Regions from separate parts of the Allobosea sp. FW305-C-101 genome, predicted to be linked through region 1. Evidence: riboswitches for the same ligand, from Rfam matches in the RefSeq annotation. Region 1 holds a riboswitch; the other holds the start of a gene.
What was found. Region 1 has a riboswitch for cobalamin ahead of AC3WMA_RS22260 (CbtB domain-containing protein). Riboswitches for the same ligand answer to the same signal wherever they lie in the genome.
Positions count from the first base shown of each region.

Region 2: it holds a riboswitch for cobalamin, as region 1 does, so the genes downstream of both, AC3WMA_RS06925 (ribonucleoside-diphosphate reductase subunit alpha) here and AC3WMA_RS22260 (CbtB domain-containing protein) in region 1, are expected to answer to the same signal.

Region 1 covers NZ_JBYSYT010000006.1:67,399-71,194, reverse strand. Annotated here, with positions in the region: gene AC3WMA_RS22275 (MgtC/SapB family protein) at 1-289, opposite strand, end outside; gene cobO (cob(I)yrinic acid a,c-diamide adenosyltransferase) at 387-995, opposite strand; gene cobU (bifunctional adenosylcobinamide kinase/adenosylcobinamide-phosphate guanylyltransferase) at 995-1,507, opposite strand; cobalamin riboswitch at 1,660-1,845, shown strand; gene AC3WMA_RS22260 (CbtB domain-containing protein) at 1,883-2,059, shown strand; gene AC3WMA_RS22255 (CbtA family protein) at 2,072-2,812, shown strand; gene AC3WMA_RS22250 (DUF1636 family protein) at 2,823-3,212, shown strand; gene cobW (cobalamin biosynthesis protein CobW) at 3,217-3,796, shown strand, end outside.
Region 2 covers NZ_JBYSYT010000001.1:1,453,387-1,457,182, reverse strand. Annotated here, with positions in the region: gene metE (5-methyltetrahydropteroyltriglutamate--homocysteine S-methyltransferase) at 1-874, opposite strand, end outside; cobalamin riboswitch at 991-1,193, opposite strand; cobalamin riboswitch at 1,348-1,547, shown strand; gene AC3WMA_RS06925 (ribonucleoside-diphosphate reductase subunit alpha) at 1,661-3,796, shown strand, end outside.

The sequences.
Region 1 (3,796 bases):
TGGTCAGCCCTGTCGGCGTCGAAGCCCCCCGGCGCAGGACAATGACGCCGGCGCCCAGGAAGCCGATCCCGGTCAGCAAGCCCTGAACGACGCGGCTGGCAGCGTCGGCCTCATGCGGCTCGCTGAAGATCGTCGCGGCGGCGGCCGTGCCCAATCCGACCAGCCCGAAGGTGCGAATCCCGGCGGCGCGCTGCTTGTTGGTCCGCTCCCAGCCCACGACGATGCCGGCCGCCATCCCGGCCAGCAGCCTGAGCAGCAGATCCAGCTCTCCCCACAGAAAACCACTCATGGCCCCACCCTCGCAAACGATGATCGAGGGCATGAACGCGCGAGGGCCGTTCGCGTTCGTTCTGCGGCAAAGCACCGGCAGCCGGTGAGGAAAGCTATTAGAACTCGATCCCCTGCTGTGCTTTCACACCCGCCGCGAAATGGTGCTTCACCAGCGTCATCTCGGTGACGAGGTCGGCCGCCTCGATCAATTCCGGCTTGGCATTGCGGCCGGTGACGACGACGTGCAGGTCCGGACGGCGGGCATGTAGAACCTCGACCACCTCGGCGAGCGGCAGATAGTCGTAGCGCAGGGCGATGTTGAGCTCGTCCAGCACCAGCAGGCGAATCTCCGGATCGGCCATCAGCTCCCTAGCTTTGGCAAAGGCGCGCTCGGCAGCGGCGATGTCGCGGGCCTTGTCCTGCGTCTCCCAGGTGAAGCCCTCGCCCATGCTGTGCCACGAGACCTGATCGCCGAAGGCTTCGAGCGCCTTGCGCTCGCCGGTCGACCAGGCGCCCTTGATGAACTGCACCACGCCGATGCGCCAGCCATGGCCGAGCGCCCGAAGGATCAGGCCGAAGGCCGCCGTCGACTTGCCCTTGCCGGGGCCGGTATTGACGATCAGAAGCCCTTTCTCGACCGTCTTGGAGGCGACCTCGGCATCCTGCACCGCCTTGCGCTTCTCCATCTTCGCCTTGTGGCGGGCGGCGTCATCAGTATCCGTCATCATTTCACTCGCATCGGCAATCCGGCGACCATGAAGACCACGCTGGCCGCACGCGCCGCAAGCGCCTGATGGAGGCGCCCGGCCTCGTCGCGGAAGCGGCGGGCCAGCGCATTCTCCGGCACGATGCCGAGACCGACCTCGTTGCCGACCAGTACGAGCGGGGCGGAGACACGCTCGCAGGCGGCGATCAGGCCCTCGCGTGCCGCCGCCGTGTCGTGCTCTGCGAGGATCAGATTGGTGAGCCAGAGCGTCAGACAATCGACCAGGATCGGCCGGCCCGCCGGCTGGGCAGCGATCGCGCCGGCCAGATCGAGCGGGGCATCCACCGTCTGCCAGCCGGCTGGCCGGCGCGCGCGGTGCTCGGCGATGCGCTCGCGCATCTCGTCGTCATAGGCCTGGGCGGTAGCGATATAGGTCCAGGGTGCCGGCAGGACCTCGATCAGCGCTTCGGCATGACGGCTCTTGCCGGAGCGGGCTCCGCCGAGGACGAGGGTGAGATGGGGCAACTCCATTCAAAAAATCCTCTGCCGTCATGCTCGGGCTTGACCCGAGCATCTCCATCCGAACGAGGCACCGGAGCCCCTTCCTGCAAGAGATTCCTGGGTCAAGCCCGAGAATGACGCCCTTGCGACGCGCATTGCATTGCACAGCAACACGGCGATGGCTAATGATGATCCCCGACGGTGCCTCCGCGAGGAGGTGAAAAGGGAACGCGGTGCGAGACCGCGGCTGCCCCCGCAACTGTAAGCGGATGTCCTTCGCCATCGGCCACTGGAGCGCGAGTTCCGGGAAGGCGGCACAGGGCGCCAAATCCGCGAGCCAGGAGACCTGCCGTCGACCCGCAGAGATCCAACCGGCTGCCGGCGGGGCGGCCACGGAGAACGCTTATGAACACCGCCTCGGTTTCCACCCCCACGCTCAGCGTTTCGGAACGCGTCAAGGCGGTTGCCGCCGCGCTCGTGATCGGCGTCGCGCTGATCTACACGACCGGTTTCGCCGCCTCGTCGAACGTGCACAACGCCGCGCACGACACCCGTCACGGCCTCGCCTTTCCCTGCCACTGAGGGAAAGTCATCATGGTCACGCGTGTTCTCACGGTCAGCATCCTGGCCGGGCTTCTGGCCGGCTTGATCGTCGCCGCCCTCCAGCATGTCACCACCACCCCGCTCATCCTCAAGGCCGAGACCTATGAGGCGGCGCTCGCGCTGAAAGCGCCGACGCTGGCCGCCTTCGACGGGGAAGCAAAAATCATCCTCGCGCATGGCCCGGCCGGCGATGCGCCCGGCCACGACCACGCCGAATGGAAGCCGCAGGACGGCCTCCAGCGCACGCTCTTCACCAGCGCAGTGACGATCGCGACCGCGATCGGCTTCGCGGCGCTGCTGCTGGCGGGCATGATCGCGGCCGGCGACAGGATCGACCAGCGCAGCGCACTCGTTTGGGGTGCCTGCGGATTCCTCGCGCTCGGGCTTGCGCCTGCCATGGGGCTCGCGCCGGAACTGCCGGGCGCCGCCTCCGCCGCATTGGAGCAGCGCCAGCTCTGGTGGCTCTGGACCGCGGTCGCCACCGCGGCCGGGCTCTTTGTGTTCCTGCGCTTCGAGCAGCCCTGGCTCAAGCTTGTGGCGATCGTGCTGATCCTGCTCCCGCATGTCGTCGGCGCCCCGCATCCGGCCGCGCCGGAGAGCAAGGTGCCGGCCGAGGTCGCCGCCCATTTCGCGTCGCTCTCGCTCGGCATCCAGGCCGCGCTCTGGCTCGTCACCGCCTTCATGGTCGGCGTGCTCTGGCCTTGGGCGAGCCGCCGGGCCGCGGAAGCCTGAAGGCAAAGCAATGTCCGAGGGTGACCTCACCATCCATGTCTGTACGGCCTGCCGCCGTGCCCGCGCCGATCTCCCGGAAGGCTATGACCAGCCGGGACTGGCGCTGGCCGAGCGGCTCACCGCGCAGCTCGCAGCCAAGGGCAGCACGATCCCCGTGCTGCCCGTCGAATGCCTCGCCGTCTGCAAGCGGCCCTGCACCATCGCGCTCAGCGCCGATGGCAAATGGACCTATCTGATCGGCGATCTCGACACCGACACCCATCTCGACGAGATCGTCGGCGCGGCGGAGGCCTATGCCGCCAGCGCCAACGGCATCGTTCCCTGGAAAGAGCGGCCGCAGTCCTTCCGCAAGGGCGTGGTCGCGCGCGTGCCGCCTTTGCCGGCGCGCCAGCAAGGATGACATCATGAACGCTCCGCAGACCGCCTCTCTCGGCAAGGTGCCTTGCACCATCATCACCGGCTTCCTCGGCGCCGGTAAGACGACGCTGGTGCGCCATCTCCTCGAGAATGCGCAGGGCAAGAAGCTCGCCGTGCTCGTCAACGAATTCGGCGATCTCGGCTTCGACGGCGAATTCCTGAAGGGTTGCGGCATCGAGGGCTGCAGCGACGAGGATGTCGTCGAGCTGCCGAATGGCTGTATCTGCTGCACCGTCGCCGATGATTTCGTGCCGGCGCTGGAAAAGCTGCTGAACCGGCCGAACCCGCCCGAGCACATCCTGATCGAGACCTCCGGCCTCGCCCTGCCGAAGCCGCTCGTCACCGCCTTCAACTGGCCGGCGATCCGCTCGCGCGTCACTGTCGACGGCGTCATCGCCGTGGTCGACGGCCCGGCCGTAGCCGAGGGCCAGTTCGCCGATGATCCCGAGGCGCTCGCGGCGCAGAAGGCGGCCGACGCCTCCGTCGATCACGACAATCCGTTGGAAGAGGTGTTCGAGGACCAGATCCTCTGCGCCGACCTCATCCTGCTCAACAAGAGCGACCTCG
Region 2 (3,796 bases), on a different contig from region 1:
CGGGCGCGCGGACGAGATCGAGATGCAGGCCTGCGACCGGCAGGGATACCGCCGTGTCGAGATTGTCGCCCAGTGCTCCGAAATAGGTGGTGAGCATCACCTTGAGCTGCGGCAGGGCATGCGCGATCGTCGCATAGGTTCGATGCAGCGCGGTGCGGGCGGCCTCATCGAGATCGAGTACGAGGCAGGGCTCGTCGATCTGCACCCATTCAGCGCCATTCGCCGAGAGACGGCGCAGCACATCGACATAGACCGGCAGCAATTCGCCCAGCAGCGACAGCGGATCGAAGGACGGGTCCTTGGACTTGCCGAGCTTCAGGAACGTCACCGGGCCGAGCAGGACAGGGCGCGTCTCGTAGCCGAGCGCCTTTGCCTCGCGATACTCCTCCACCGGCTTCAGCGAGGCGAGCTCGAAGCTCTGCCCCTGTGCGAACTCCGGCACCATGTAGTGGTAGTTGGTGTCGAACCACTTGGTCATTTCCTGCGCCGGGACGCCATGGGCATGATCGTGGTCGTGATGGGCATGGCCGCAGGATGTATGCGGCTCGGCTTCGCCCTGCGAGCCGCGAGCCATGGCGAAATAGGTGCCAAGCGGCACCGGCCCGCCCTTCCAGCCATAGATGTCCGGGATCGCGCCGACCATGACACTGGTGTCGAGCACCTGGTCGTAGAAGGAGAAGTCGTTCGACGGGATCACGCTGATCCCTTGCGCCTTCTGGCGCGCCCAGTTGGCCGCGCGCAGGCCCTCAGCGGCCTCGACGAGCGATCTTTCGTCGGATTTTCCGGCCCAGAAGCTTTCGAGCGCGGTCTTGAGTTCGCGGCGCGGACCGATGCGCGGCGTGCCGAGTGCAGCGACAGGTACTGATTGAGACATAGGCTTAACCCCGACTAGTTGGGGGCAAAGGCCAAAGCGGACGCGGGACGAGGACCGTCCGGACGCAAGAATCCGGGCGGCGCCGCCAAGCGCACCACCGGGACACCCCGCCCGAGGACGTTCATGTTGTCGGGGCAGGTCTCCTGGCTCGCGGGTCGTCGCTCTTGCCCGTCTTCCCAAGGCCTTGCGGCCTCAGTGACATGGGTGGGCAGAAAGCTCGCCGCTGACAGTTGCGGGGGCAGCGCCGGTCTCTCACCGGCTTCCCTCTTAGCTCCGATGCGGCAAGCCGCACCGAAGAACCTCGACGCCGCATCATGGGCCATCATTTCCGGGCCGTCAACAAGAGATATAAAGACATATTTATGTCTTCATGTGACGAGCAGCGCTCGGGGAGCTGCCGCCGAGATGTCCTCGCTTTCCGCATGCGATCGAGGAAGAGCATACGACCGATTGACATCGGAGCGGAGAGTGACGCTAGATGTAGTTGTCGATGGTCTCTCGAATCGCAAGATCGAGAGCTAAGAGGGAAGCCGGTGAGAGACCGGCGCTGCCCCCGCAACTGTCAGCGGTAAGTTCTTAGTCCAGCGTTGTCACTGAGGCTGCAAGGCCTTGGGAAGACGGACGAGAGCGGTGACCCGCGAGCCAGGAGACCTGCCGCGACCCTTGTTTACGTCCTCGGGCGGGGTGTCCCGGTGGTGCGCTTGGCAGGTCGCGGCATCGTATCGTCGCGCGCCTTCTCGACGCGACCGCTCGGCCTTTGCCCCCAACATCTTGGGGTTGATGCCGATGTCTCTTTCTCTCGAAGCCGAACGGCCTTCACTGGCCCCGCTGGGTGCCGAACCTGCTGCATCGCCGCGCGCCGCAGCGGCGGAGCCCGGCTACCAGCTCATCCGCCGCAATGGCGCGGTAACGCCCTTCGACCCCTCGAAGATCGCGGTCGCCCTGACCAAGGCTTTCCTGGCGGTCGAGGGCGCGAGCGCCGCCGCGTCCCGTCGCATCCATGATGTCGTCGCCGACCTGACCGAACAGGTCGTCTCCGGCCTGACGCGCCGCGCCGCGACCGGCCGCACCTTCCATATCGAGGACGTGCAGGATCAGGTCGAGCTCGCGCTGATGCGCGGCGCACACCACAAGGTTGCCCGTGCCTATGTTCTCTATCGGGCAGAGCGGGCGCAGGAGCGGGCGAGGGCGCAGGCCGGGTCCGCGCCGGTCGCTGTCGCGCCGTCGCTGCAGATGAAGCTCACTGACGGCACGCTCGTTCCGCTCGACGCCGCCCGCCTCGACAAGGTCGTGCGCGAGGCTTGTGCCGGGCTCGACGGCGTCGCGGCCGAGCCGATCCTGATGGAGACCCGCCGCAACCTCTATGACGGCATTTCGCTCGACGAATTGGCACTGGCGCCGATCCTCGCTGCGCGGACGCTGATCGAGAGCGAGCCGAACTACGCCAAGGTCTCGGCCCGCCTCCTGCTCGACAAGCTGCGGCGCGAGGCGCTGAGCTTCGTCCATGGCCATGCCGAACAGGCGACGCAGGAAGAGATGGCCGCCGGCTACGGCGACTACTTCACCGCCTATCTCAAGACCGGTATCGCCAATGAATTGATCGACCCCGAGCTCGGCCGCTTCGACATTGCCCGCATCGCGGCGGCGCTGAAGCCCGAGCGCGATCTCCAGTTCGACTATCTCGGCTTCCAGACGCTTTACGACCGCTATTTCCTGCATGTCCGGGGCAACCGCTTCGAGCTGCCGCAGGCCTTCTTCATGCGCGTCGCGATGGGCCTCGCCATCCGCGAGATCGATCGCGAGGGCAGGGCGATCGCGTTCTACGACCTGCTCTCCTCCTTCGATTTCATGGCCTCGACCCCGACCCTGTTCAACTCCGGCACGCTGCGCCCGCAGCTCTCCTCCTGCTTCCTGACCACCGTCGCCGACGATCTCGACGGCATCTTCAAGGCGGTGAAGGACAACGCCCTGCTCGCCAAATACTCGGGGGGCCTCGGCAATGACTGGACGCCGGTGCGGGGCTTGGGCGCGCATATCAAGGGGACGAATGGCGAGAGCCAGGGCGTGGTGCCGTTCCTCAAGGTCGCCAACGACACGGCCATCGCCGTCAACCAGGGCGGCAAGCGCAAGGGCGCGGTCTGCGCCTATCTCGAGACTTGGCATGTCGATATCGAGGAGTTCCTCGATCTCCGCAAGAACACCGGCGACGACCGCCGCCGCACCCATGACATGAACACGGCGAACTGGATTCCCGACCTGTTCATGCAGCGCGTCGAGGCCGGCGGCGACTGGACGCTGTTTTCGCCGGACGAGGTTCCTGACCTGCACGACCTCTATGGCAAGCCGTTCAAGACGGCCTACGAGGCCTACGAGGCAAAGGCGGCCAGCGGCGGCATCAAGGTCTTCAAGCGCATCAAGGCGGTCGATCTCTGGCGGCGCATGCTGACCATGCTGTTCGAGACCGGCCATCCCTGGATCACCTTCAAGGATGCATGCAACCTGCGCTCGCCGCAGCAGCATGCCGGCGTGGTGCATTCGTCGAACCTCTGCACCGAGATCACGCTGAACACCTCGGCCGACGAGGTCGCGGTCTGCAATCTCGGCTCGGTCAACCTTGCGGCGCATGTCACGGCCGAGGGGCTCGATCAGGCGCGGCTGGCGCGGACCGTGAAGACCGCGATGCGGATGCTCGACAATGTCGTCGACATCAATTTCTATACGATCCCCGAGGCGCGACGTTCGAACCTGCGCCACCGCCCGGTCGGACTGGGGCTGATGGGCTTCCAGGACGCGCTTCAGACCTTGCGCCTGCCGGCTGCCTCGGAGCAGGCGGTAGCTTTCGCTGATACGTCCATGGAGGTGATCAGCTTCCATGCGATCTCGGCCTCGGTCGATCTCGCCGCCGAGCGCGGGCGCTATCCA